One region of the Streptomyces sp. LaBMicrA B280 genome, then DNA from elsewhere that is predicted to be linked to it. Evidence: riboswitches for the same ligand, from Rfam matches in the RefSeq annotation. Region 1 holds a riboswitch; each other region holds the start of a gene.
What was found. A riboswitch is a leader RNA that binds a small molecule or an ion and turns the genes downstream of it on or off. The one in region 1 is predicted to bind cyclic di-AMP.

Region 1 (7,038 bases):
GCGGACGCCGTGCTGTGCGCGGACGGCGCCCACCCGCAGCTGCCATATCTGCGGGAGGCGGGTATAGAGGTGTCCGAGGCGGCGCCCACCGCGCAGGAGCTGATCGACGCCTGCGCCGGCGGGCACACGGTGGTGGTCGTGGCCACGGGCGAGGGGGAGCCCGCCCTCACCGACGGCCTGGCCCGGCTGGCCGGCTCCGGCCGGGTCCGCATGCCCGAGCTGGAGCTGCTGCCCGCCTCGTACGATCTGCCCGGCGCCCGGCTGCTCGACCTCGTCCAGGTCATGGACCGCATCCGCGTCGAATGCCCCTGGTCCTCCCGGCAGACCCACGAGGGCCTGGCCAAGTACGGCATCGAGGAAGCGTACGAACTGGTCGAGGCGATCGAGGCCGGAGACCGCGCGGAGCTGCGGGAGGAGCTGGGCGACGTCCTCCTCCAGGTCGTCTTCCACTCCCGGATCGCCGAGGAGCACCCCGAGACACCGTTCTCCGTCGACGACGTGGCGGGCGGCATCGTCGCCAAGCTCATCCACCGCCACCCCCATGTCTTCGGCGACGAGGTGGCCGAGACCCCCGAGGACGTCAAGGCGCACTGGCTGCGCACCAAGGCCGAGGAGAAGCGCCGCACCTCGGTCACCGAGGGCATCCCCCTCGGCCAGCCCGGCCTCGCCCTCGCCGCCAAGCTCGCCTCCCGCGCCCGCGTCGCCGGTCTCGACGTCCCCCTCCCCGAGGGCGACGACATCGGCTACACCCTCCTCGCCCTCGCCGCCCGGGCCGAAGCCGCAGGCACCGACCCCGAGACCGCCCTGCGCGCCGCGGCCCGGACGTACCGGGACGCGATACGGAAGGCGGAGGGGCTGCCGGATACCGTCGAGGAGTGACCGACCAGCTTCCCCCCGATGACACCGTTCCCGCCGCTCCCGAGCTGTTCACCTGGGAGTTCGCCGCCGATCCCTACCCGGCGTACGCGTGGCTGCGCGAGCACGCGCCCGTGCGGCGGACCCGGTTGCCCAGCGGGGTGGAGGCATGGCTGGTCACGCGGTACGCGGATGCCCGGCAGGCGCTCGCGGACCAGCGGCTCAGCAAGAACCCGGCGCATCACGACGAGCCCGAGCACGCCAGGGGCAAGACCGGCATCCCCGGCGAGCGCAAGGCCGAGCTGATGACGCATCTGCTGAACATCGACCCGCCGGACCACACCCGGCTGCGCCGACTGGTCAGCAAGGCGTTCACGCCCCGCCGGGTCGCCGAGTTCGCGGACCGGGTGCAGGAGCTGACCGACGACCTCATCGACCGGTTCGCCGAGCGCGGCTCGGCCGACCTCATCCACGAGTTCGCCTTTCCCCTCCCTATTTACGCCATCTGCGACCTGCTCGGCGTCCCGCGCGAGGACCAGGACGACTTCCGGGACTGGGCGGGCATGATGATCCGGCACGGGGGAGGACCCCGGGGCGGTGTCGCCCGGTCGGTGAAGAAGATGCGCGGCTACCTCGCCGAGCTGATCCACAAGAAGCGCGAGGCGCTGCCCGCCGAGCCCGCGCCCGGCGAGGACCTGATCTCCGGCCTCATCCGCGCGTCCGACCACGGCGAGCACCTCACCGAGAACGAGGCCGCGGCGATGGCCTTCATCCTGCTGTTCGCCGGCTTCGAGACCACCGTCAATCTGATCGGCAACGGCACCTACGCCCTGCTCACCCACCCCGAGCAGCGCCACCGCCTGCAAGCGGCCCTCGCCCGCGGCGACGAGGAGCTGCTGGCGACCGGGGTGGAGGAGCTGCTGCGCTACGACGGCCCGGTGGAGCTGGCCACCTGGCGGTTCGCCACCGAGCCGCTCACCATCGGCGGGCAGGAGATCGCGCCCGGCGACCCGGTGCTCGTCGTGCTGGCCGCCGCCGACCGGGACCCGGAGCGGTTCGAGGACCCGGACACACTGGACCTCGGCCGCCGGGACAACCAGCACCTCGGGTACGGACACGGCATCCACTACTGCCTGGGGGCCCCGCTCGCCCGCCTGGAGGGACAGACCGCGCTGGCCACCCTGCTGACCCGGCTGCCCGATCTGCGGCTCGCCGCCGACCCGGACGAGCTGCGCTGGCGCGGCGGGCTCATCATGCGGGGCCTGCGCACCCTGCCGGTGGAGTTCACCCCGCCCGCTCAGTAGTCCAGGCCCGCGAACCAGTCGCCCCGGCCGCCCGGGGTCAGATCGAGCAGATGCCACACGGGGCTGAGGAGATCGATGCCGCGCTGGTCGATGTCCTCGGCCATCCGGGGGTGCGCGGAGTAGAAGTGCCGGACCGTGCCGTCCGCGTCCCGGGTGAAGACCGAGACCGTCGAGTCCTGGACGCCGTCTTCGTCCTCGCTGCCCAGGTCGTACTTGAAGGTGCTGTCCCCGGCACTGAGCAGCCGCAGCCGGGACCAGCCGCGGGCGCGGGCGTGCCGGCGCAGGGTGGGCAGGTCGGCGGCGGCCACCACCACCAGGTCGGCGTTGCGCGCGACATGGCGGGCGACGCCGTCGAAGCCGTCGATCCACAGGGTGCACATCGGGCAGGGGTCGGTCTGCCGCTTGCCGTACATGAAGTGGTAGACGAGCAGGGGCCGCTCCGGGCCCCCGGTGAACAGTTCGCTCAGGCGAACCTCGCGCTCCGGCGCGTCGCCCGCGTCCAGGTCGGCGGGGCCCTCCAGGAGGACATAGTCGTCGACCTCGGCCCCCGGCGGCAGCGACCGGCGCAGGGCCGCGACCCGTTCGCGCTCGCGCATCAGCTCGATCTCGGCGCGGCGCAGCTCCTCGCGGGCGGCGAGGTACTCCGCGGACTCACCGTGCAACCGGGTGTGCCGCATCTTGTGTCCTCCTGGGTGAACAGCCCCCCGGAATCAGGTCGGTTCCATGGTTCCGGGAGCCCCGCGCCCCGAGGATGAGGCGCCGCCGTGCCCGACGGGTGAAACGGGACGTGACGGAGCGGAGGGACGGACGTTCAATCCTGTGATCTTCGCGTTATCCGCGCGGCATGAACTTGTGACAAGTGATCGTGTGCCGCTACCTTCACCCCTCAGCGCGGCGACCCGGCACCACCCGCCGCGCCGGCCCCCGCCGTCGTACGAAAGGCTTCCGCATGATCTCCGGGAACGGTCGTCACCGCCGCCCCCGTCAGGCTCCGGCCCTCCTCGTCGCGGCCGGTGTGACCGGCTCCGCCATCGCCATCCCGCTGCTCGGCGCCGCGAGCGCCCACGCGGCCGACGGCACCACCTGGGACAAGGTCGCCAACTGCGAGAGCGGCGGCGCCTGGAGCGCCGACCCCGGCAACGGGTACTACGGCGGCCTCCAGATATCCCAGGACGACTGGGTCGCGTACGGCGGCACGCGGTACGCCTCCTCCGCCGACCAGGCCAGCCGCTCGCAGCAGATCGCCGTGGCCGAGAAGATCCTCAAGGACAAGGGCACCTCGCCCTGGGCCACCTGCGCCCTGCTGTCCGGACTGACCTCGAACTCCGGTTCGGTGAGCGTCGATCCGGGCGTCGGCGACGGCGGCGGCGACCAGGGCGGCGACACGACCGACCCGTCCGGACTGCCCGACCCCTCCGCCCCGGCGGGCACGCAGGGCGGCGACCAGGACGGCACCGGCACCGGCACCGGCACCGGCAAGGGTTCGGACACCGGTACCGGCTCCGGGAAGGGATCCACCGACCCCTCCTCCTCGCCGACCCACGGCTCCGGCAAGCAGACCGGCAAGCACGCGAGCCCGAACCCGGGCAAGCACACCGGCAAGCCCGGGACCGGCACCCCCAGCCCGGACCCGTCCGACCCGTCTTCCGCGGACCCCTCCGTCCCGGCCACGCCGTCCGCGCCCGCCGACGGCTCCGCGACCCCCGCGCCGTCCACCGGCACCCCGGACAACCCCCAGCAGACCGTCGGCTCTTGGAACCTGGTCGACACCGGGGCCCTCACCGGCGGCCGCCACCGCGGCGGCAACGCGGACGAAAGCACGGCAAACGGGCAGAACGACTCGAACTCCGGTCGGCACGCCACCCGCGAGCCGGGCAGCTACACCGTCCGCGCGGGCGACTCGCTGAGCGCCATCGCCGACTCGCTCGACGTCGACGGCGGATGGCACGCGCTCTACGTCGCGAACAAGAAGGTCGTGGGCGCCGACCCGAACCACATCACCGCCGGTCAGACCCTGAAAGTCAGTGACGAAACGGACGCGGACCAGGGCTAGTTGACGCCCTACTTGATCGCTAAATGTCCGATTTGGCGAAAGTGTGGGATGAGTCTCAGAAGCCCTGATCGTCTTTGAAATTCCGTCGATCACGTGGCTACGGTCAAGGCCGCTCGTCACCACGAGCCCCGGCGGCCGCAACGCCGAATCCTGCCAGCGGCTGCCCGGGAACAGTCGTCGCGTCACGCGCCGCAGGCAGGAGCGGGGGACCCAAGGTAAGTGCCGGGCCCGGCAGTTGATGCCGGACCGGCTTGGGGTGAAGCCACGCCTCCACGAGGAGGGGTGGCCGGGCAACTCAACCGGCCCGAACCCGACAGCTCACCTCGCAGGCGTCGGTGAGGGGATCGTTCCATGCTGTTTTCCGGCAAGGGCAAGCACCGTCGTCCGTCCAAGGCCGTCCGCGTCGTCACGCTCGCCGGTGTCACCGGTGCCGCCGTGGCCGCGCCGCTGATGGCCACCGGCACCGCCTCCGCCGCCACCGCCTCCCAGTGGGACGCGGTCGCCCAGTGCGAGTCCGGCGGCAACTGGTCCATCAACACCGGCAACGGTTACTACGGCGGCCTCCAGTTCTCCGCCTCGACCTGGGCCGCGTACGGCGGCACCGCCTACGCGTCGACCGCCGACCAGGCCAGCAAGTCCCAGCAGATCACCGTCGCCGAGAAGGTCCTCGCCGCGCAGGGCAAGGGTGCCTGGCCGGTCTGCGGTACGGGTCTGAGCAGCACCCCGTACAGCGGCTCCGGCTCGACGACCCCCTCGTCGTCGGACAGCACCGCCACCCGCTCCACGGACCAGCAGGCCGCCACGCGCTCCACCGAGCGCACCACCCCGGCGCCGACCAAGTCCACGGGCACCTCCACCGGCTCGTCCACGAGCAAGAGCAAGACCGTCACCACCCCGACCGGCAAGAAGGTCAAGAAGGGTGACGGCGAGTACAAGGTGGTCAAGGGCGACACCCTCAGCTCCATCGCCGCCGCGCACCACGTGGCCGGCGGCTGGAAGAAGCTGTTCGACCTGAACAAGGACATCGTCGACAACGCCGACCTGATCTACCCGGGCCAGCAGCTCCACCTCAAGTAGTCCGACCCGAAGGGGTACGGCGCCCCTCCTCGCCGTACCCCCGAGGACTCGCCCCGTCCCCACGGGAGCAGGCACCTCCCTTCGAGGCGCCTGCCGACCCGCCCGCGGCAAGCCCCGAGAACCCGCCCCCGGTGACCGACCCCCAACGGCCCAGGGGCCCGCTCCCCCCACGGTTCTCCCGGGCACCCGCCCCCCCCGAGCACCCCGCCCCGGCGCGTTTCCCCCGTTCGCGCCGGGGCGGGGTCTTGCGTTTTCCCGGACTTCAGTCAGCTCTCATCCGCGAACCCCTTTGTTCCGGTGGTGAACAATGGGTACCGTCTGCATGTCCCCGTCGCCCACCAGACGGTCGGTCGGTGGTCGGCGACCCCGGGACGGTTAGGCTCTAGTCGCAAGGCGCAGCCGTACGGCCGCCGCCCCGCACTTCCAGCGTCACATCCAAGAAGGAGATGCTCGTGCCGTCCATCGACGTCGTCGTAGCCCGGGAAATCCTGGACTCCCGAGGCAACCCCACGGTCGAGGTCGAGGTCGGCCTCGACGACGGCAGCACCGGTCGTGCCGCCGTCCCGTCCGGCGCCTCCACCGGCGCCTTCGAGGCCATCGAGCTGCGCGACGGTGACCCCAACCGCTACCTGGGCAAGGGTGTCGAGAAGGCCGTCCTCGCCGTCATCGAGCAGATCGGCCCGGAGCTGGTCGGCTACGACGCCACCGAGCAGCGCCTGATCGACCAGGCCATGTTCGACCTGGACGCCACCGACAACAAGGGCTCGCTGGGCGCCAACGCCATCCTCGGCGTCTCCCTGGCCGTCGCGCACGCCGCCTCCGAGGCGTCCGACCTGCCGCTCTTCCGCTACCTGGGCGGCCCCAACGCGCACCTGCTGCCGGTGCCGATGATGAACATCCTGAACGGCGGCTCGCACGCCGACTCTAACGTGGACATCCAGGAGTTCATGATCGCCCCGATCGGCGCGGAGTCCTTCTCCGAGGCGCTGCGCTGGGGTGCCGAGGTCTACCACACCCTCAAGAAGGTCCTGAAGAGCAAGGGCCTGGCCACCGGTCTCGGCGACGAGGGCGGCTTCGCCCCGAACCTCGGCTCCAACCGCGAGGCCCTGGACCTGATCCTCGAGGCCATCAAGGAAGCCGGCTACGCGCCCGGCGAGCAGATCGCCCTCGCCCTCGACGTCGCCGCCTCCGAGTTCTACAAGGACGGCAAGTACCTCTTCGAGGGCAAGGAGCGCTCCGCCGCCGAGATGACGGAGTACTACGAGGAGCTGGTGGCGGCCTACCCGCTGGTCTCCCTCGAGGACCCGCTGTTCGAGGACGACTGGAGCGGCTGGAAGGTCCTCACCGACCGCCTCGGCGACAAGGTCCAGATCGTCGGCGACGACCTGTTCGTGACCAACCCCGAGCGCCTGGCCCGCGGCATCGAGGAGGGCTCCGCCAACGCCCTGCTGGTCAAGGTCAACCAGATCGGCTCGCTGACCGAGACCCTGGACGCCGTCGAGCTGGCCCAGCGCAACGGCTTCAAGTGCATGATGTCCCACCGCTCCGGTGAGACCGAGGACGTCACCATCGCCGACCTGGCCGTCGCCACCAACTGCGGCCAGATCAAGACCGGCGCCCCGGCCCGCTCCGAGCGCGTCGCCAAGTACAACCAGCTGCTGCGCATCGAGGAGATCCTCGACGACGCCGCGGTGTACGCGGGTCGCAGCGCCTTCCCGCGGTTTCGCTCTGCGAACCAGTAGACACAGC
Region 2 (7,038 bases), on a different contig from region 1:
CGAACAGCAGGGGCGCGGTGCGGATCGCGCGCACCAGGGAGGTCGCCTCCCGGTCGGTGACCGGGATCAGCCGGTGCGCGGTGTCGTCCAGCAGCTGCGAGGCGGCGCCGGCGAGACCGAAGGACAGCACGGCTCCGGCCGCCGGGTCGATCACGGTCCGTACGACGGTGTCGACGCCCCGGGGCGCCATGCCCTGCACCACAGGGCGCAGCTCCTCCGGCTTGCCGAACAGCTCGCTCAACTCCGCGTAGGCCCGGCGCAGTTGCTCCTCGTCCGCCAGGTCGAGGCGTACGCCGCCCAGGTCGGCGCGGTGCCGCAGATGCGGGGCGGTCGCCTTCAGGGCCACCGGGTAGCCGAGGGCGCGGGCGGCCGCCACGGCGTCGTCGGGGGTGGGCGCGGGGAGCGCGCGGCGCACCTGTATGCCGTACTTCGCGAGCAGCTCGCAGGTCTGCGCGTCCGAGATGGTGAGCCCCTCCCCGCGCTCCAGCAGCTCCCCGATCAGCCGCGCGGCCCCCTTCTCGTCGATGTCCTCGTACTCCGGCACCCTGCCGGGCTCGGCCGCCTCCCGCCGCCACTGCCCGTACCGCACCGCTTCGGCGAGCGCGCGTACGGCACGCTCGGCGGCGGGGTAGGCGGGGATGAGACGGGGGGCTTCCGAGGAGGGCGCCCCGTCCGTCTCCGCGGTGGGCGGGCGTTCCGCAGGGCGGTACGGGTGGGCGCCGCCATCCGTACCGGGCGCCTTTTCGGGGCCGGGTGCCCTATCGATACCGGCTGCCCGCGCCGCGGCCGGTGCCGTACTCGCCGCCGCCGACAGCGCCTCCGCCAGCCCGCCCAGCTCCACATGCACCACCAGCACCGGCTTTCCCGGCACCCCGGCGGCAGCCGACCGCAGGGCCTCCGCCAGCTCCGCGTCGCCCGGCGACGCCTCCCCGATCGCGGGTATCGCCGTCACCACGACGGAGTCGTTCGTGTCGTCGGCCAGCGCGGCGCTCAGCGCCCGGTGGAAGTCCTCCGGCGTGGCCCCGGTGGTCAGATCGAGGGGCCGCGCAGGTCGCAGCCCCTCGGCGAGGCACCGGTCGTACGTCAGCACGCCCAGCGACTCGGAGTTCCCGAGGATCGCCACCCGGGGCCCGGCGGGCAGCGGCTGCCGGGCGAGCAGCAGCCCGGCGTCGACCAGTTCGGTGATGGTGTCGACCCGGATCACCCCGGCCTGCCGCAGCAGCGCGGAGACGGTCGTGTGCGGCAGCCGCGTGGCGCGCACCGCGTGTCCCTGCGGTGCCGTACCGGTGCCCTGCACCACGACCAGCGGCTTGGCCGCCGCCGTCCGCCGGGCGAGCCGGGTGAACTTGCGCGGGTTGCCGATGGTCTCCAGGTACATGAGGACGACGTCGGTGTCCGGGTCCTCGTACCAGTACTGGAGGACGTCGTTGCCGGACACGTCCGCGCGGTTGCCCGCGGAGACGAACGTGGAGACGCCGGTCGTGCCGGTGACCCCGCCGCCGCGCCGGTGCAGCCGGGACAGCAGCGCGATGCCGATGGCGCCGGACTGGGCGAACATGCCGATGCGGCCGGGGCGGGGCATCTCGGGGGCGAGGGAGGCGTTCAGCCGTATGTCCGGGGCGGTGTTGATGACGCCGAACGCGTTGGGCCCGATGATCCGCATGCCGTACGCGCGCGCCTGCTGCACCAGCGCCCGCTGCCGCTCCTTGCCCTCGGGGCCGCTCTCGGCGTACCCGGCACTGAGCACGACGAGCCCCTGGACGCCGTGTTCCCCGCACTCGGCGACCACCGCGGGCACGCACTCGGCCGGTACGGCGACGACGGCGAGGTCCACCGGTGCGTCGACGTCCCGCACACAGCGGTACGCGGCCACCCCGTCGACCTCCGTCAGATCCCCGGGGAACGCCTTGTTCACGGCGTACAGCGGGCCCGCGTACCCGGCGTCGCGGATGTTGGCGAGGACGCCCCGGCCGACCCCGCCGGGCGCGCGGCCGACGCCGATGACCGCGACCGAGCCGGGCGCGAGCAGCCGCTGCACCGAGCGTGCCTCGGCGCGCTGCTCGCGCGCGTACTGCACGGCCAGGGCGCGGTCCGTGGGTTCGAGGTCCAGTTCCAGGCGTACGACGCCGTCCTCGAAGCTGCGCTTCTGGGTGTACCCGGCGTCCGTGAACACCTTGATCATCTTGTTGTTGGCGGGCAGCACCTCGGCGGCGAAGCGGCGGATGCCCCGCTCCCGGGCGACGGCCGCGATGTGCTCGAGGAGGGCGGAGGCGACTCCCCTGCCCTGGTGGGCGTCCTGTACCAAGAAGGCGACTTCCGCCTCGTCGGCAGGTCCGGAGGCGGGCGCGCCGCCGGCACCGATGCGGTCGTAGCGCACGGTCGCGATGAACTCGCCGCCCACGGTGGCCGCGAGGCCCACCCGGTCCACGAAGTCATGGTGCGTGAAGCGGTGGACGTCCTTGGCGGAGAGCCGGGGGTAAGGAGCGAAGAAACGGTAGTACTTGGACTCGTCCGAGACCTGCTCGTAGAAGTGGACCAGGCGGTCGGCGTCGTCGACGGTGATGGGCCGGATGCGGGCGGTCCCTCCGTCCCGCAGCACCACGTCCGCCTCCCAGTGCGCGGGGTACTCGTACCGGCTCCGCGGTTCCGCCGAGGTTCGCATGGGGCCCAGCGTACGGCTCGCGTACGACAACGGCGCGGGGCACTCTGTGGAGCACGGCGGAGGGGGTGCGCAGCCCCTCTTCTGGCACGCGTCACGATATGGAACACTGGTCTAGACAACCCTGAACAGTGAAGGGCAGCAACACATGGCTGAGCGCCGCGTCAACGTCGGCTGGGCCGAGGGTCTTCACGCCCGCCCCGCCTCCATCTTCGTCCGGGCCGCCACGGCCGCAGGCATCCCGGTGACGATCTGCAAGGCCGGCGGCACCCCGGTCAACGCGGCGTCCATGCTGGGTGTTCTGGGCCTGGGTGCCCAGGGCGGCGAGGAGATCGTGCTCGCCTCCGACGCCGAGGGCGCGGACGCCGCCCTGGACCGACTGGCCAAGCTGGTCGCCGAGGGCCTGGAAGAGCTGCCCGAGACGGTCTGAGCGGGACCGGGCCCGTCTACGCGGGACCCGGGGCCGGCTGCGCGGACCCGGAACGGGCCGGGCGGGATTTCGAGAAGCCGCGCCATCCTCAGTGGGTGGCGCGGCTTCCGCGTTTTCGGCCGCCACCTTATTGGTCGCGGCCAGCATTCACCATGACCCGTTCACCGGAATTCAGGGCATCCAGAAATACACGGCCGTCGAATATCCCGCCCACTTTGTATACGGCACCGGTGTTAATTCCCCGCACCGGACATGTTTACGGCATGTTGCGAAGTCCGCGTGCGCGGCGCGGCTCCGGGGACGCGCAGCCGGTGCGCCGCCGTCGCCCGCTCGGTGTGCAGCGCGGTCACCGCGCGGGCGCGCTCGCCGTCGCCGCGGGCCACCGCGTCCACGATCGCGCCGTGCTCCGCCCAGGTGCCGACCACGTCGGGCGGCGTGGCCACCGTGTACATCCAGGCGATCTTGTGGCGCAGTTGGACGAGTGCCGAGGTCAGCGAGGGGCTGCCGCAGGACTGGGCCAGCGTCTCGTGGAACCAGCCGTCCAGGGCGCGGAGATCCTCGCTGCCGCCCCTCCTGGCGCGCTCCTGGCCCAGCCGGACCAGGCCGCGCAGCACCTTCAGATGGGCCTCGGTACGGCGCCGGGCGGCGCGCGCGGCACCCAGCGGCTCCAGGAGCAGGCGCATCTCCAGCAGGTCGGCGGCCTCCTGCTCGGTCGGTTCGGCCACACAGGCGCCCGCGTGCCGGCGGGTCACCACGAAGCCCTCCGCCTCCAGGGTGCGCAGGGCCTCGCGCACGGGGACGCGGGAGACGCCGTAGCGGCGGGCGAGCACCTCCTCGGTGAGGCGGCCGCCGCGTTCGAGGGCGCCGGCGACGATGTCGTCCCGGATCGCCGTGCACACCGATTGCGCCGGAATACGCATGACCGACCTCCGCCTTAATACCCGCGACACGACACCGACGACGGGCGCGTGTTTTCCGTGACTCTATTCCACCGCGCCGGAATTTCCGATGGCGGGCCCCGAACCATGGATATTTTTTGGACAGGGCCCGCCGAGAACCGCCGGAGAACGGCGAAAAGCCCCGGCCGGGTGGGCCGGGGCTTTTTCATGCCGTGCGGGTCGGTTTGACGCCGTGCGGGTCGGTCAGACGTTCACGCCGTGGCCGCGGAGGTAGGCGAGGGGGTCGACGTCGGAGCCGTAGTCGGGGCCGGTGCGCGCCTCGAAGTGCAGATGCGGGCCGGTGACATTGCCGGTCGCGCCGGACAGGCCGATCTGCTGGCCCGCGGTGACCTGCTGGCCCACCGTGACACCGATGGACGACAGATGGCCGTACTGGGTGTACATGCCGTCGGCCATGCGGAGCACGATCTGGTTGCCGTACGCCCCGCCCCAGCCGGTGGAGACGACGGTGCCGACGCCGACCGCGTGGACGGAGGTGCCGGTCATGGCGTGGAAGTCGATGCCGGTGTGGGAGCCGGATGACCACAGAGAGCTGCTGGCCTTGTAGCCGGTGGACACGTAGGAGTGCGCGATCGGGGCGACGAAGGCGTTCAGTCGCTTGCGCTCGGCCTCGCGGGCGGCGCGGGCCTTGGCCGCACGGGCCTCCTTGGCGCGCACCGCGGCGGCCCTCTCGGCCGCCTCGTGCTCGGCGATCCGCTGCTGGGCGACGGCCTGGGCGTCGATGTGCTCGGCGAGGTCGTCGCCGGCGGTGAGCACCGGGGTGAGGCCGGTCTGCTCGACGGTGTGCTCGGCGGCGAGCGCCGGGGACGCGGCGAGGGTGCCGATGACACCGGTGGTCGTCAGGGCCGCGACACCGGCCGCCTGGGCGGTGGTGCGCTTGACCCGGCCGGGCTTGCGGTGCTTCCCGGTGGCGCATATGAACGCCATGTGTGTGGCTGTTCCTTTCCTTCCCTCTCGCCTACCGGGTTAGCTGACGGGTTCGGAGCAGGAAGGTCTCCTACGGGCCCCGCGCTCGCGCACGGACGCCCGATTCACCCCAGGGACGTGTGGGTCCCCGGCTCCCCTGACTCGCGCCTGGGGACTCGGCGATGGCTGTCCGGTGCCGCGGCTGCGGCGCACTGCCCGACGGACAACCCGGACGACGCTAAGCGGACCGGCTCTCAATCCTCAAACAGAACGCGGCTTTTGTAGCGCATCCCACAGGGCAGACGGGCAACCTCCGCCGCAATTCGGACATCTTGAGGAGGCAGTGGAACAAAGTGGGGCCCTGACGACCTGTAGGCCGTCAGGGCCCCACCCGTAAGAGGACCGCCCGCGTGCGCGGTTACTCGGCCGCCACCACGGTGACCTCGCCGATGCCGAGTGCCTCCACGGGCGCCTTGATCTCCGACGCGTCACCCACGAGAACCGTCACCAGACGGTCCACCGGGAAGGCGTTGACGACCGCCGCGGTGGCCTCCACGGTGCCCGTCGCGGCCAACTGCCGGTAGAGCGTCGCCTGGAAGTCGTCGGACAGATGCTGCTCCACCTGGTCGGCGAGCGTGCCCGCGACGGCCGCCGCGGTCTCGTACTTCAGCGGCGCGACCCCGACCAGGTTCTGCACGGCGACGTCCCGCTCGGCGTCGGTCAGGCCCTCTGCGGCGAGGGTGCGCAGCACCTTCCACAGGTCGTCCAGCGCGGGGCCGGTGTTGGGGGTGTCCACGGAGCCGCTGATGGCCAGCATGGAGGCGCCGTTGCCCTCGGGTCCGGAGCGGAGCACCTGCCCGAACGCGCGCACACCGTAGGTGTAGCCCTTCTCCTCGCGCAGGACGCGGTCCAGGCGGGAGGTGAGGGTGCCGCCGAGGCAGTAGGTGCCGAGCACCTGGGCGGGCCACACCCGGTCGTGCCGGTCCGAGCCGACCCGGCCGATGAGCAGCTGCGTCTGGACGGCGCCGGGCCGGTCCACGATCACGACACGCCCGGTGTCGTCGGCCGTCACCGCGGGCACGGGGCGGGGCTCGCCCGGGGTACCGGTCCAGGCGCCCAGGGTCTCGCCGAGCAGCGCGTCCAGGTCGATGCCGGTGAGGTCGCCGACCACGACCGCGGTGGCGGTGGCGGGGCGCACATGGCGGTCGTAGAACGCGCGTACGGCGGCCGCGTCGATCTTCTCGACGGTCTCCTCGGTGCCCTGGCGCGGCCGGGACATGCGCGCGGTCGCCGGGAACAGCTCCTTGGAGAGCTCCTTGGCGGCGCGCCGGGCGGGGCTGGCCAGCTCGTGCGGGATCTCGTCCAGGCGGTTGCGGACCAGCCGCTCCACCTCGCTCTCGGCGAAGGCGGGGGCGCGCAGCGCGTCGGCGGCCAGGCCGAGGCCCTTGGCCAGGCGCGAGGCGGGGACCTCCAGGCTGATCCGGACGCCGGGGTGGTCCGCGTGGGCGTCCAGGGTGGCGCCCGCGCGCTCCAGCTCGGCGGCGAACTCCTCGGCGGAGTGCTTGTCGGTGCCCTCGGAGAAGGCGCGCGCCATGATGGTGGCGACGCCGTCCAGGCCGGCCGGCTCGGCGTCCAGGGGGGCGTCCAGGAGCACCTCGACGGCGACGACCTGCTGACCGGGGCGGTGGCAGCGCAGCACGGTCAGACCGTTGTCGAGCGCGCCGCGCTCGGGGGCCGGGAAGGCCCACGGCTTCGCCTCGCCGGCCTGCGGCTGCGGGTGGAAGTCCATGGTGGCGAGCTGCTCGGTCACTTGGCCGTCTCCTCGTTCTCGTTTCCGGCCTCTACGGTGGCCTCCGACTCCGGGTCCTGAGGCACATCGGCGTCCTCGACGGCCTGCGGGGACTTCGGCTCGTAGACCAGGACGGCGCGGTTGTCGGGGCGCAGCCGGGCCTTGGCGACCTCCCGGACCTCCTCGGGGGTGACCTCGAGGATGCGCTGCACGGCGTTCAGGGCGAGCTGCGGGTCGCCGAACAGGACGGCGTAGCGGCACAGTTCGTCGGCGCGGCCCGCGACGGTGCCGAGCC
Region 3 (7,038 bases), on a different contig from region 1:
TCGTCTGGCCGACGACCGGCGCGGAGGACCCCGGGCATCTGGTCGAGGGGCTGCTGCGGATCGGGCGCCGGATCGGCCGCCCGGCCGTGCTGATCCCGACCGACGAGGAGGCGGCGGTGCTGATCGCCGAGCACCGGGAGGAGCTGGCCGGACCCTTTCTCTGCCCGCCCGTGGACCCCGGGCTGCCGCGCCGGGTGGCCAGCAAGCAGGGACTGCACGAACTGTGCGAGGAACACGGGCACGGCCTCGCGAGCCCGGCGGCGGCCTTCCCCCGGTCGTACGAGGAGGTCGTGGCGTTCGCCGACACCGCGAGCTTCCCGGTGGTGGCCAAGAACCGGGAGGCGTTCCTGCGCCGCAGCCGGCCCGCCGTGGGCGGCACCACGCGGATCGCCACCCGCTCGGGCCTGCTCGCCCTGGCCCGAGCGTGGGGGCCGGACCCCGGGGTGATCCTCCAGGAGTACCTGCCGCGCGAGCAGGCCGAGGACTGGATCGTGCACGCCTGCTTCGACCGGGACGCGAACCCGCTCGCGCTGTTCACCGGGGTGAAGGTGCGGTCCTGGCCGCCGCACGCGGGCATGACCGCGCACGCGTACGTCGTCGACAATCCCGAACTCGCGGACCTGGCGGCACGCTTCGTGAAGCGGATCGGGTTCAGCGGGGTGGCCGACCTGGATCTGCGCTTCGACCGGCGCGACGGGCGGTACAAACTGCTGGACTTCAATCCCCGGATGGGCGCGCAGTTCCGGCTGTTCGAGAGCGCGGCGGGCGTGGACGTCGTACGGGCGCTGCACCTCGATCTGACCGGGCGGCCCGTGCCCCGGGCCGAGCAGCGGGCCGGGCGGCGCTACGTCGTGGAGAACATCGACCTGCCGGCCCTGGTCGCCTACCGCCGCGGCGGCTATACGACCCCGCACGCGCCGCGCCGGGCGAGCGGGACGGAGCTGGCCTGGTTCGCGGGGGACGATCCGCTGCCGTTCCTCACCATGCTCGCCCGCTTCGCGCGGCCGGGCGCGCGGCATCTGCGCCGGCTGTGGCGGGACCGCCGCCGCGGCACATCCAAGTAGGCCACGAGGAAACGCGTCCTGGGGAGGGACTTCGTGATCCGACCGGTTGCAGTCATCGGGGCGGGGCCGTTCGGCCTGTCCACCGCCGCCCATCTGCGGGCGCGCGGCCTGCCCGTACGGGTCTTCGGCGACCCCATGGTCAGCTGGCATGCCCATATGCCCGAGGGCATGCTGCTGAAATCGACCCCCGCCGCCTCCAGCCTCGACTGCCCGCAGCCCGGCCACACCCTCGCCGACTACTGCGCCGCGGCCGGGATCCGGCGGCTGGCCCGCGACGAGGACGTCATCCCGGTGGAGACCTTCATCGGGTACGGCGAGTGGTTCCAGCGGCGGCTCGTGCCGGGGCTGGAGCGGGTGCGGGTGGTCTCCGTGGAGCCGGCCGGGCGGGACGCGGGCCGGGGCTTCGAACTCAAGCTGGACTCGGGGGAGTCGTTCGTCGCGCGGGCGGTCGTGGTGGCCACCGGGCTGTCCGGTCTCGCCCATCTCCCGGCCGAGCTGCGGCGGGCGGCGGGCGGCGAGCCCGCTCCCGGGGGTCCCGTCTCGCACAGCTCCCAGCACCACGACCTCGCGCGGTTCGCCGGCAAGGAGCTGATCGTGGTCGGCGCCGGGCAGTCCGCGCTGGAGACGGCCGTGCTCGCGGCGGAGGCGGGGGCCCGGGTGCGGGTGGTGGCGCGGGGGCGCGGCCGGGTCGCGTTCGGGGCGCCGCCCTGGGAGCAGCCGAGGCTGCGTCCCGAGTCGCCGTTCGGGCGGGCCTGGTCGCTGTGGGCGTTCAGCTACTGCCCGCACCCCTACCGCTTCCTGCCCGAGCCCGCCCGGCACTTCCTGGTGCGCCGGGTGCTCGGCCCGCTCGGCGCCTGGTGGCTGCGGGAGCGGTTCGAGGGCGCCGTACAGGTGACGGAGGTCGAGCGGGTGCTGGGCGCGGCGGCGGCGGACGGCGGCCCGGAGCTGACCGTGCGCACGCACGGCGGCCGCGTCGAGCGGCTCACCGCCGACCATGTCGTCGCCGCGACCGGCTACCGCGTGGACATCGCCGCGATGGACTTCCTCGGGCCCACCCTGCGCACCCACCTCGCCACCAGCCGCGGCACCCCGCGCCTCGGCGCCGGCTACGTCTCCTCCGTCCCCGGCCTCTACTTCACCGGCCTGCCGGCCGCCTCCTCCTACGGCCCGGTGATGCGCTTCGTGTGCGGCACGGAATTCGCCTCCCCGAGACTGGCGGGACATCTGGCGGCGGCGCACGGCTGAACACCGCGCCCGCGGGTCCGGCAGCGGCCTTTGCCGCCCCATCACCGCTTGCCCCAAGCCCACTTGGCGGCACGTTCCGCACAAGTCCGAGGAAGGACACGGGAGTCGGGGCGGCACGCGGCGGCTGGTGGAGGGGGCGGGTCCGTATTCTCGGATCATGGTTGCCTCCCCCGCGTACGCACTGATCGCCACCGACCTGGACGGGACGCTGCTGCGCGGCGACGACACCGTCTCCGAGCGCTCGCTGGCCGCGCTCGCGCGGGCGGGGCGGGCGGGGGCCCGGCATCTGGTGGTCACCGGCCGCCCGGCCCCCAGAGTCCGCCCCCTGCTGACCGCCCTCGGCAGCACGGGCCTCGCGGTGTGCGGGCAGGGGGCGCAGGTCTACGACGCCGGGTCCGGCCGCATGCTGTGGTCGGTCCGGCTGGACCGGGAGCTGGCCGAGACCGCGCTCGGCAAGATCGAGGCCGAGGTGGGCCCGGTGTTCGCGGCCGTCGACCAGGACGGCACGGACGGGCTCACCCTGATCGAACCCGGATACCGGATGCCCCACCCGACGCTGCCCGCGGTCAAGGTGGCCCGGCGCGACGATCTGTGGGGCGCGCCGATCAGCAAGGTGCTGCTGCGCCACGCCACCCTGTCCGACGACGAGTTGGCGGCGGTGGCCCGCTCGGTGGTGGGCTCGCTGGCCACGGTCACCATGTCGGGGCCCGGGACCGTGGAGCTCCAGCCGTGCGGGGTGACCAAGGCGACCGGGCTCGCGCTGGCCGCCGAACGGCTCGGGGTCCCCGCGAAGGACGCCCTCGCCTTCGGCGACATGCCCAACGACATCCCGATGTTCCGCTGGGCGGCGCACGGCGTCGCGATGGCGAACGCCCACCCCGAGCTGAAGGCGGTCGCCGACGAGGTCACGACGTCGAACGAGGACGACGGCATCGCCGTCGTCCTCGAAAGGCTGTTCCCGGCCGGATGACCGGGAACAGCGGTGGTGCCGGGGGCCGCTACGGCCCGGCGTCGATCAGTAGGCGCCGTTGACGTTGTCGATCGAGCCGTACCGCGCCGCCGCGTAGTTGCAGGCGGCGGTGATGTTCGCGACCGGGTCGTAGATGTTGAACGACGTTCCGGCCACGTGGTACGCGTTGAAGGTCGGGTCGATCACCTGGAGCAGACCCTTGGACGGTATGCCCTTGGCCGCGTTGGAGTCCCACAGGTTGATGGCGTTCGGGTTGCCCGAGGACTCGCGGATGATGTTGCGGTGGATGCCGTTGTAGGAGCCCGGGATGTTCTTCTGGGCCATGATCGCGAGGGACTCGCGGATCCAGCCGTCGAGGTTGTTCGGGTACCCGGCGGGCGTGGTGGCGGCCGAGGTCGTACCGGTGGTGGCGGACGCGGTCGCCGCGCCCACGAGCGGCATGGCGAGCACGGCCGCGCCGGTGCCGGCGACGGCGATCAGGCGGACGAGACGGTTGGCGCGGGTGCGGCGCGGCTGAACGGCAGCAGACATGGGGACGTTCCTCTCCTACGCCTGCGAGGTGAGCTGTCGGGTTCGGGCGGGGAGGTGCCCGGTCGCGCCCCGTGAGAGGCGTGGCTTTACCCCAAGCCGTCCGGTGCGAACACGCGGTGCGGCGCGCTGTGTCACGCGCTGCGCCATGTGAGTCGTCCGGTTCGGCGACTTACCTGGGTCCCCCGCTCCTGCCGTACGAATGAGTTCGTCGATGGGTGTACGGGCGGCGGCAGGATTAGGCGTCCGCCCGATGGCTCGGGAACGTATGCGAGAGCACATGCCGGGAACAAGCGCTGAATTGTTATATCGAGGCATTTGGCCTTGATCATCAGCCTATGGGGTACTTGATCCTTTGCGAATGCCAACACTCAACTCGCTTACGGGGTGCGGCGGGAAGAGGTGTCGGCGGGTCACCGGCGGGAAGGCGGCCGGGTGACCCAATTCACGAAATGGCAAACTATGGAAAATCGGGCATGGGGGATTCGTCCCTCGGTGGGGCGGGGTCGATACTCCGCCCGTCCCGGGGTCGCGCCGAAGTTCCCGATTACCGGTTAAGGCAATAATTGTCCGTTGTCATCATCTGAGCAGGGGTATGCCGTTCATGACCCGATACCGCCCGAGCTGGACGGGTGGGCGCAGGGTGGGCGCTATCGGTGATCGAAACCGGACCGGATACGCTGACTTGAGTGAGGGCAGCGACCTATCGACAAACCGCGTAATCGCCAGCAGACACCAGCAGACAGGAGACCCCTCGTGACCGTCGTCGGGCCGTTCGAGCTGAGCGTGCGGGACCAGGCTCTCGAAGCCGATGTCCAGGCCGGATTGGCGGCTGTCGAGGAGGGCCTGCTAGAGGCCACGAAGAGCGAGGTCCCGTTCATCACGGGGGCCGCGCAGCACCTCCTGCGGGCCGGCGGGAAGCGCTTCAGGCCGCTGCTCGTGATGCTCGCGGCGCAGTTCGGCGACCCCTACGCGCCCGGAGTGGTGCCGTCCGCCGTGGTCGTGGAGCTGACCCATCTGGCCACGCTCTACCACGACGACGTCATGGACGAGGCCGCCGTACGCCGGGGCGTGGACAGCGCCAACACCCGCTGGGGCAACTCCGTCGCGGTCCTCACCGGCGACTTCCTCTTCGCCCGCGCCTCCCAGATCCTCGCCGATCTCGGCCCCGAGGCGGTCCGGGTCCAGGCCCTCGCGTTCGAACGCCTGGTCACCGGCCAGATCCTGGAGACCGCGGGACCCACCGACGGCCGCGACCCGGTCGAGCACTACCTCGACGTCCTCAGCGGCAAGACCGGCTCGCTGGTCGCGGTGTCCTGCCGGTTCGGCGCGATGATGTCCGGCGCCGACGAGACGGTCGTGGACGTGCTCACCCAGTACGGCGAGCGGCTCGGCGTGGCTTTCCAGCTCGCCGACGACTACCTGGACATCGCCTCCGACTCCCAGGAGTCCGGCAAGACCCCCGGCACCGATCTGCGCGAGGGCGTCCCGACCCTGCCCGTGCTGCGGCTGCGCGAGCGGGCCGCCCGGCTCGGTCTGCCCGAGGACCTCGCCCTGTGCGAGCTGCTGGACTCCGACCTCGGCGACGACGCCCGGCTCGCCGAGGCACTGGCCGCGCTGCGCGCCCACCCGGCCCTGGAGCAGGCCCGCCGGGACAGCGTGCGGTACGCGGAGGAGGCGCGCGCCGCGCTCGCCCCGCTGCGGGAGTGCGATGCCAAGGTGGCGCTGACCGGGCTGTGCGACGCGGTGGTGCACCGGGCCGGGTGACCGCCCGTGTCCGTGCCCCGGACAACCACCCGTTCGGCGTCCACCAGGTGGCCGTACCCCGGGTTCTCGTCGCATCCTGCCCTGAGGGACGCGTCCGAGCCCCTAGGGGTGCGCCCTACGTGTCATACCGCAGTCGTACGCCGAGTTGGCTCCGAGGGCTGACGCTTCCTCACCGCGGATTTGGTCGTATGGACACCACGGACATCACCACTCCTCACCGATTCGGGTGAGAATGGCGGCTCGGGTGGACCAGCGTGAGGGCAGCCGCCGCCGACGACGGAGGTAAGGCACACATGGCACCGTACGAATCCGACGACGCAGTGGGCGCCGCGCGGGACGAGGAGAGGCACTCGGGCCGCCGCAAGGCCGCTCGGTACGCCGTCCCGGTCGCGGTGGTCGGGGTGGCCGCGGCCACCATCGGGCTGGTCCCGGCGCTCGCCGACTCCGGCGACCCGGACCTGCCCAAGGTCACCGCCCAGCAGCTCATCAACAAGATCGCCAAGTCGGATGTGCAGCAACTGTCCGGCACCGTGAAGATCAGCACCGATCTGGGCCTGCCGGACCTCGGCGGCCTGGAGAGCGGCCTCGCCTCCGGCATGGCCCAGGGCTCCGGCGCGGGTTCCGGCTCCGCCGCCGACCCGAGCTCCCGGCTGACCGAACTGCTCTCCGGCACCCACACCCTGCGCGTCGCGGCCGACGGCCCGGACCGGCAGAAGCTCTCGCTCCTGGAGCAGGGCGCCGAGTACAGCGTCATCCACGACGGCAAGGACGTCTGGGGCTACGACAGCAAGAGCGACCAGGTCTCCCACGGCACCGCGCCCGCCGCGGGCAAGGACCGCACCGAACCCCCGGCCACGCCCAAGGACTTCGCCGAGCAGGCGCTGAAGGCGGTGGACGACACCACCTTGGTGACCGTCGACGGCACCGCCCAGGTCGCCGGGCGCGACGCCTACAAGCTGCAGATCAAGCCCCGCCAGTCCGGCACCACGGTCGGCGCGATCAACATCGCCGTGGACGCGAGGACCGGCATGCCGCTGAAGTTCACCCTGACCCCGAAGAGCGGCGGCGCCGCCGTGCTCGACGCGGGCTTCACCCAGGTCTCCTTCGCCCGGCCCGCCGCCTCCACGTTCGCCTTCACCCCGCCGAAGGGCGCGAAGGTCACCGAGCAGCAGGACGGCGCGCTGAAGGACGGCGCGGGCAAGGGCGCGGAGCGGCCCGGCCTCGGCAAGGGCCTGGAGGGCGGGGACGGCGCCAAGGGCCTCGAAGGCAAGGGCGCCCCCAAGGTGATCGGCAAGGGCTGGACCTCCATCGCCACCTTCGACTCCGGCGCCAAGGGCGGCCTGCCCACCGGCGACAAGGGCGGCGACCTCGGCGGCTTCCTCGGCTCGCTGGGCGACAAGGTCTCCGGAAAGTTCGGCAAGGGCACGGTCTTCTCCACCCGTCTGGTCAACGTCCTGATGACCG
Region 4 (7,038 bases), on a different contig from region 1:
CGGGGAGGAGTACGAGGGTGACGTCGAGCGAGTCGCGCGGGAGCGGGACGTGCCGGTGCTCGGGTCCTGGCTGGAGCTGCGGGTGCAGCGCAATCCCGGCGCGGCCTTCGGCATGGGCGGCGCCACGACCATCGTGTTCACCCTGATCGCGCTCGCCGTGGCCGCCGTCATCGTGCGGGTGTCGCGGCGGCTGACCAGCACCCCCTGGGCGATCGCCCTCGGCCTGCTGCTGGGCGGCGTCATGAACCTCGCCGACTGGGCGATCACCTGCGGCGGCGTGCTGATCGTCGCCCTGTCCTGCGCCGGGCACGAACCGGGCGACGCGCGCCGTCCCCGGGAGCGGACCGGCTGACGCGGGGCCGCACACTGGAGCCGATGAGCACCGAGCGAGCCCACCCCGAGTCCGCGCCGTACCCGTACGTGCTGCTGTCCGCCGCCGTCTCCCTCGACGGCTGCCTGGACGACACCGGTCCGGAGCGGCTGCTGCTGTCCGGACCGGCCGACTTCGACCGGGTCGACGCGGTACGGGCCTCGGCCGACGCCCTGCTGATCGGCGCGGGCACCCTGCGGGCCGACAACCCGCGCCTGCTGGTCAACTCCGCCGAGCGGCGCGCGGCGCGGCTCGCGCGGGGCAGGCCGGAGTACCCGCTGAAGGTCACCGTCACGGGCAGCGGCGACCTCGACCCCGGGGCCCGCTTCTGGCACACCGGCGGTGACAAGCTCGTCTACACGACCGACCGGGGCGCGGCGCAGGCCGCCCGGCTGCTCGGCGGCGCCGCCGAGGTCGTCGCGCTCGGCCCGGAGCTGGACTGGCGGGCGCTGCTCGGCCATCTGCGCACCGAGCGGGGGGTCGGCCGGCTGATGGTGGAGGGCGGCGCGGCCGTGCACACCCAGCTCCTCCAGCAGGGCCTCGCCGACGAGCTGCAGCTGGCGCTCGCCCCGCTGATCGTGGGCGATCCGGCCGCCACGCGGCTGTTCGGCCCCGGCCGCTACCAGGAGGGCCGGCTGCGGCTCGTCGAGTCCCGCCGGATCGAGGACGTCGTGCTGACGCGCTACGAGCCCACCGCGCCCGGCACCGGCCCGCTGCCCACCGCGGCCGACCGGCACTGGCTGCGCACCGCCTGCGAGCTGGCCGCGCTGTGCCCGCCTTCGGAGACGGCCTTCAGCGTCGGCGCGGTCGTGGTCGCCGCCGACGGCACCGAGCTGGCCCGCGGCCACTCCCGGGAGGGCACGGACCCGGTGGCGCACGCGGAGGAGGCGGCGCTCGCCAAGACCGACCCCGCCGACCCCCGGCTGCCCGGCGCCACCGTCTACAGCAGCCTGGAGCCCTGTGCCCGCCGCGCCTCCCGCCCCGCGCCCTGCGCCGAGCTGATCCTGCGGGCGGGGGTGCGCCGGGTGGTGACCGCCTGGCGCGAGCCGGACACGTTCGTGGTGGCGGCCGACGGCACGGGGGTGCTGACCGGCGCGGGTGCCGAGGTCCTCGTACTGCCCGAGTACGAGGACCTGGCCAAGGCCCCGAACCGGCATCTGCCGGGCCGCTCCGGGGCCCCGTCCTGACCGATGTGCTTTCCACCCTGGTGATGGCGTACAGTAGAGACATCGCCGCGGGGTGGAGCAGCTCGGTAGCTCGCTGGGCTCATAACCCAGAGGTCGCAGGTTCAAATCCTGTCCCCGCTACTGATATCTCAGGGCCGGAATCCAGTTGATGGATTCCGGCCCTGAGTGTTTTCCGGACCCCGGATACGGGGGTTACCCGTAGTGACCGTTCGACCGCCCTGCGCATAACGTCTGAGTCACCATCAAAAACCTGATGGCTCCTGAACGTCGGTCAACTCGCCCGGTTTGGCGGCCTGCTGGGGGGTACGTCCATGGCTCGAAGCGTTAATGATCAAGCCGAACGGCTTGGAAAGTTCCCCCCGGGTCTATTAACGTTCGATAACGCAGCGCGGTCGTCCCAGCCGTCACCCGCGACGGCTCCGTGCGCACGCGCCGAATCCCGCAAGGGAACCGGGGAACCACCACCTTGGGGTGAATCACGCGGACACCGTCGCGGACTCGGCCGAGTCCACGAGCGGTTTACGCGCGTAGGAGACCTTCCTGCTCCGAACCCGTCAGCTAACCCGGTAGGCGGAGGAAGGAAAGGAGCACGCCCCCGTGGCGTCCAACCGGCCTGCCCCAGAAGCCCCGTTCGTGCCCGCCCAGCGTGAACCCGAGTCGTTCGGCCCCGGCCCCGGCCCCGCCCTCGACGACGACGGACCCTGGGAGGAGTGGAACCCCACCGAGGAGACCGTCACCCCGGTCCGCGGCCGGCACCGCGTCGTCAAGCAGCGCGGCGGCTTCGCCCGCAGCTCCACCGTCCTCGGCGTCGGTGTGATCGCCGCCGTCGGCGCGGGCGGCATCGCCAGCGCCAACACCGGCAAGCCGCCGGTCTCCATCTCGATGCCGGACATGCCGAACGTCTCGGTGCCGCATCTGTCCACCGTCGAGCACTTCTTCGGCGACGACTCCACCGACGCGCCCGAGGCGAAGACGGATACCGCGCTCACCGGCCTCGGGCAGACCACCGAGGGCGCGAAGGACAGCGGCGCCGGCGAGGCCCTGCGCAACCGGATCATGGCCCAGGCCGAGCAGCAGCAGGGCCAGGCCGACAGCAAGGCCACCGCCGCGATGGTCGCCGCCGCCCAGCGGCAGAGCGACGCCGCGGCCGCCAAGGCGGAGAAGGAGGCCGCCGACAAGGCCGCCGCCGCCAAGGAGAAGGCGGAGGCCGACGCCAAGAAGGCGGCCGAGGCCAAGCGGCTGGCCGAGCTGGCCAAGCAGTACACGCTGCCCGTCGTCTCGTACACGATCACCGGCACCTTCGGGCAGCCCGGCGCCATGTGGTCCTCCGGGTACCACACCGGCCTCGACTTCGCCGCCCCCACCGGCACCCTGATCAAGGCCGTCCACGGCGGCACCGTCACCCAGGCGGGCTGGGCCGGCGCCTACGGCTACCGCACCGTCCTCACCCTGGACGACGGCACCGAGCTGTGGTTCTGCCACCAGTCCTCGATCAATGTCTCGGTCGGCCAGAAGGTCAGCACCGGCGAGGTCATCGGCCGCGTCGGCGCCACCGGCAATGTCACCGGTCCCCATCTGCACCTGGAGGTCCACCCGAACGGGCAGGCCACCGCCGTCGACCCCGCGCCCTGGCTGCGCGACAAGGGCCTCAACCCCTGACGGAACCCGCGCGGAACCCGCGCGGATCTCCCCACCGGCGGCGGAATGCGATCATCCGCCGCCGGTGTTGATGTGAAGCATGACTTCTCTGCGCACACTGGGCTCTTCCGACCTCGAGGTCTTCCCGCTCTGCCTGGGCGGCAATGTCTTCGGCTGGACCGCCGACGAGCAGACCTCCTTCGCCGTCCTGGACGCGTACACGGCCGCGGGCGGCAACTTCATCGACACCGCCGACTCCTACAGCGCCTGGATCGAGGGCCACCAGGGCGGCGAGTCCGAGACCGTCATCGGCAAGTGGGTCAAGGCCCGCGGCAACCGCTCCGACGTCGTCATCGCCACCAAGGTCAGCCAGCACCCGCAGTACAAGGGTCTGTCCGCGGCCAACATCAGGGCCGCCGCCGACGCCTCCCTGGCCCGTCTGGGCACCGACCACATCGACCTCTACTACACCCACTTCGACCAGCCCGAGGTGCCGGTCGAGGAGATCATCGGCGCGCTGGACGAGCTGGTGAAGGCGGGCAAGGTCCGGCAGATCGGCGCGTCCAACATCAGCGCCGAGCGGCTGAAGGAGTCCCTGGACTTCTCCACCCGCGAGAACCTGGCCCGCTATGTGGCGCTCCAGCCGCACTACAACCTGGTCTCCCGGGACACCTACGAGGGCCCGCTCCAGGACCTCGTCGCCCGTGAGGGCCTGTCCACGGTGCCGTACTTCGCGCTCGCCTCGGGCTTCCTGACCGGCAAGTACCGGCCCGGCGCGAAGGTGGACAGCGCCCGCGCCGGCCGGGTCGCCGACTACGCGCAGAGCGAGCGCGGCCAGAAGGTGCTCGCCGCCCTCGACGAGATCGCCGCCGCGCACGACGCCCCGCACGCCACCGTCGCCCTCGCCTGGCTGGCCGCCCAGCCGACCGTCACCGCGCCCATCGCCTCGGCCCGCACCCTGGAGCAGCTCCCGCCGCTGCTGGTCGTCGGCGACCTGAAGCTGACGGACGACGAACTGAAGAAGCTGACGGACGCCTCGGCGTAGGTCACATCTGGTACGGGTTGTACGAGGGGTACGGCGCCGCCGGGTAGCCGTACCCGGGACCCGGGCCCCGCGCGTATCCGTGTCCGGGGCCCTGCGGATACCCGTAGCCGGGACCGCCGTACCCCTGCCCCTGCCCCGGCCCCCGGACATACGCGTGCCCGTACGGCGCCGGTGCCCAGCCCCTCGGGACGGGGGCGGGAGCCGCCCTGCGGGCCGCGTACTCCAGGGCGGGGCGGGCGGCCTCCCGGCGCTGCCACAGCTCCTGGAGCAGCTCCCGCTCACGGGCGGCGAAGTCCGCGCCCGCCCGGCCCCGGCGGCCCCGCGCCCGCAGCAGCGCGAGGGCGGTGGCGTACGTCTCGTACTGCGCGACCGCCCGCGCCGTGGGGCGCCCGGCGTGGTGGCGGGCGTAGAGATCGGAAGAGCGTCGTGCGCGCCGTGGGGCGCCCGGCGTGGTGGCGGGCGTAGTCGCGGGCCATCCGGCGGGCCCGCATCGAGCCCAGCGCGCCGGGCTCGGCCGGGCCCAGCCAGCCGGCCAGCACATAGGTCGGCAGCTCCTCGCGCACCGTGCGCAGCTCCCGCTGCCGGGTCCAGATCCCGAGCCAGGTCAGCAGCCCGAACACAGGCAGCATGAAGGCGCCGTAGACCGCGAGGAAGCCGTACTGCCCGAAGCCGGCGGAGCCGTTCCACAGGGCGTGCATGCACATCGCGAGGAGCAGTCCGCCGAGCGGGATCAGCACCCGCCGGGCGCGCCCGCGGGAGCCGTACACCGCGGCGAGGCCGAAGCCGATGCCGGTGCAGGTGGTGAACAGGGGGTGCGCGAACGGGGACATCACGATGCGCACGAAGAAGGTGGCGGCGGTGACGGAGACGATGCCGTGGCCGCCGGTGACCTGGTCGGTGCCGAAGGCCGTGCCGAGATAGAGGATGTTCTCGGTGAACGCGAACCCGGTGGCGGTGATCCCGGCTATCACCATCCCGTCCACGACCCCGGTGAACTCGCGTCTGCGGAAGAGGAAGACGAGCAGGACGGCCGCGGCCTTCGCGGACTCCTCGACGATCGGGGCTATCACGGTGGCGCCGAGGGTGTTGGCGCCCGCCGGGTCCGCGGTGGAGGTGGCTATCCACTTGGTCGCGAAGCTGTTGGCGACGATGGCTATGAGCGCCGCCGCGAACGCGCCCCAGCAGAACGCGAACACCAGGTTCCGCCAGGCGAACGGCGCCACCCGGTCCAGCCAGCGGAACGCGGTGATCAGCCAGGGCACCGGCAGCACCGCGAGGCCGAGCCCCACCAGGAACCCCTCGGTGCCGGTCTCCTTGCGCACCAGCGCCAGGATGACGAGGGCGGACATCGCCAGCAGCGTGATCAGCGCGCCGTACCGCACCCAGCGCAGCTGCCACCAGTGCGGGTGGCGCAGCGCCTCGGCACCGGGGTGCGGGGGATACGTTGGGTACACGGAACTGGTGGCCACGGCATCGACCCTAACGGTGGCGGGACGAGGGGCTGAGCGGTTTATCCGCGGCGTTCACCGCGGCGTCTACCGGCGGCGGAAGAGAAGGTCGTGCACGACATGGCCCTTGTCCAGTCCCTGTCCCTCGAAACGGGTCAGCGGCCGGAACCCGGGCCGGGGCGCGAAACCGCCGTCGGCCTGCGTGTTCTCGAAGTCGGGGTGGGCGGAGAGCACCTCCAGCATCTGCTCCGCGTACGGCTCCCAGTCGGTCGCGCAGTGCACCAGCGCGCCGGTCCGCAGCCGGGTGGCGGCGAGATCGAGGAACTCGGGCTGGATCAGCCGCCGCTTGTGGTGGCGCTTCTTGGGCCAGGGGTCCGGGAAGTAGACCCGCAGCCCGGCGAGCGCGTCGGGGCGGAGCATCTCGCGCAGCAGGATGATCGCGTCCCCGTTGCCCACCCGGATGTTGTCCAGCGCGTTCTGCTCGGCCAGGTTCAGCAGATTGCCCTGGCCGGGGGTGTGCACATCGACCGCGAGCACACTGGTGCCCGGGTCGGCGGCGGCCATCTGCGCGGTGGCCTCGCCCATGCCGAAGCCGATCTCCAGGACCACCGGACGGTCGTTGCCGAACAGCTCGGCCAGGTCGAGCACCCGCTGTCCGTCGATGTCCAGCCCCCAGGCGGGCCACAGCCGCTGGAGCGCGTCGGCCTGCCCGGTCGTCACCCGGCTGCGGCGCGGCTGGAAGCTGCGGATCCGCCGTTCGAAGTGCGAGCCGGCGGGATCGGCCTGCGGGCCGTCCGGGAAGCGCGGCTCGCCCTTGGCCCGGGCGGGCCGGGGGGCGGCACCGGGGGCGTCCGGGGCCGGCTCGGACAGGACGTCGGGGGTGTTCAGCGCATCAGACACAGTACGAACGAGTCTACGGGCGCGGCGCGGAGATGCCCGCGCCACCGGCCGCCGCCAGCATCCCCAGCGCCCGGCGCGCGACCTCCCGGCCGATCGGCAGGGAGGCGGTGGCCGCCGGGGACGGCGCGTTCAGCACATGCACCGCGCGGGCGCCCTCCTTGATCAGGAAGTCGTCCACCAGTGAGCCGTCCCGCAGCACCGCCTGCGCCCGCACCCCGGCCGGCGCCGGCACCAGGTCCGCCGCCCGCGCCGCGGGCAGCAGTCTGCGCACCGCCTCCAGGAACGCCCCCTTCGACAGCGAGCGGTGCAGCTCACCGGTGCCGTAGCGCCAGTGCCGCCGGGCCAGCGCCCACGATCCGGGCCAGGCCAGGGTGCCGGCCAGCTCCCGGGGCCGTACGACCTCCCAGCCGTACCCCTCCCGGGCCAGTGCCGGGACCGCGTTCGGGCCGA

Region 2: another riboswitch for cyclic di-AMP. It lies ahead of ACLF5H_RS35000 (M23 family metallopeptidase); the one in region 1 lies ahead of ACLF5H_RS10590 (transglycosylase family protein).
Region 3: another riboswitch for cyclic di-AMP. It lies ahead of ACLF5H_RS13605 (transglycosylase SLT domain-containing protein); the one in region 1 lies ahead of ACLF5H_RS10590 (transglycosylase family protein).
Region 4: another riboswitch for cyclic di-AMP. It lies ahead of ACLF5H_RS17895 (M23 family metallopeptidase); the one in region 1 lies ahead of ACLF5H_RS10590 (transglycosylase family protein).

What each region holds. Positions count from the first base shown of each region.
Region 1 covers NZ_JBMJCT010000011.1:81,169-88,206, reverse strand. The annotation lists gene ACLF5H_RS10610 (nucleoside triphosphate pyrophosphohydrolase) at 1-879, shown strand, start outside; gene ACLF5H_RS10605 (cytochrome P450 family protein) at 876-2,159, shown strand; gene ACLF5H_RS10600 (DUF899 family protein) at 2,153-2,836, opposite strand; gene ACLF5H_RS10595 (transglycosylase family protein) at 3,109-4,212, shown strand; cyclic di-AMP (ydaO/yuaA leader) riboswitch at 4,390-4,559, shown strand; gene ACLF5H_RS10590 (transglycosylase family protein) at 4,564-5,289, shown strand; gene eno (phosphopyruvate hydratase) at 5,736-7,031, shown strand.
Region 2 covers NZ_JBMJCT010000064.1:131,376-138,413, reverse strand. The annotation lists gene ACLF5H_RS35015 (GNAT family N-acetyltransferase) at 1-2,662, opposite strand, end outside; gene ACLF5H_RS35010 (HPr family phosphocarrier protein) at 2,808-3,089, shown strand; gene ACLF5H_RS35005 (GntR family transcriptional regulator) at 3,323-4,009, opposite strand; gene ACLF5H_RS35000 (M23 family metallopeptidase) at 4,232-4,975, opposite strand; cyclic di-AMP (ydaO/yuaA leader) riboswitch at 4,989-5,146, opposite strand; gene ACLF5H_RS34995 (M16 family metallopeptidase) at 5,373-6,743, opposite strand; gene ACLF5H_RS34990 (M16 family metallopeptidase) at 6,761-7,038, opposite strand, start outside.
Region 3 covers NZ_JBMJCT010000012.1:159,744-166,781, forward strand. The annotation lists gene ACLF5H_RS13590 (ATP-grasp domain-containing protein) at 1-1,064, shown strand, start outside; gene ACLF5H_RS13595 (NAD(P)-binding domain-containing protein) at 1,098-2,309, shown strand; gene ACLF5H_RS13600 (HAD family hydrolase) at 2,467-3,279, shown strand; gene ACLF5H_RS13605 (transglycosylase SLT domain-containing protein) at 3,325-3,810, opposite strand; cyclic di-AMP (ydaO/yuaA leader) riboswitch at 3,814-4,031, opposite strand; gene ACLF5H_RS13610 (polyprenyl synthetase family protein) at 4,564-5,574, shown strand; gene ACLF5H_RS13615 (LolA family protein) at 5,868-7,038, shown strand, end outside.
Region 4 covers NZ_JBMJCT010000018.1:89,295-96,332, forward strand. The annotation lists partial or broken gene ACLF5H_RS17880 (signal peptidase II) at 23-352, shown strand; gene ACLF5H_RS17885 (dihydrofolate reductase family protein) at 376-1,557, shown strand; tRNA gene ACLF5H_RS17890 (tRNA-Met) at 1,604-1,677, shown strand; cyclic di-AMP (ydaO/yuaA leader) riboswitch at 1,978-2,145, shown strand; gene ACLF5H_RS17895 (M23 family metallopeptidase) at 2,155-3,216, shown strand; gene ACLF5H_RS17900 (aldo/keto reductase) at 3,296-4,240, shown strand; partial or broken gene ACLF5H_RS17905 (PrsW family intramembrane metalloprotease) at 4,242-5,709, opposite strand; gene trmB (tRNA (guanosine(46)-N7)-methyltransferase TrmB) at 5,776-6,588, opposite strand; gene lhgO (L-2-hydroxyglutarate oxidase) at 6,602-7,038, opposite strand, start outside.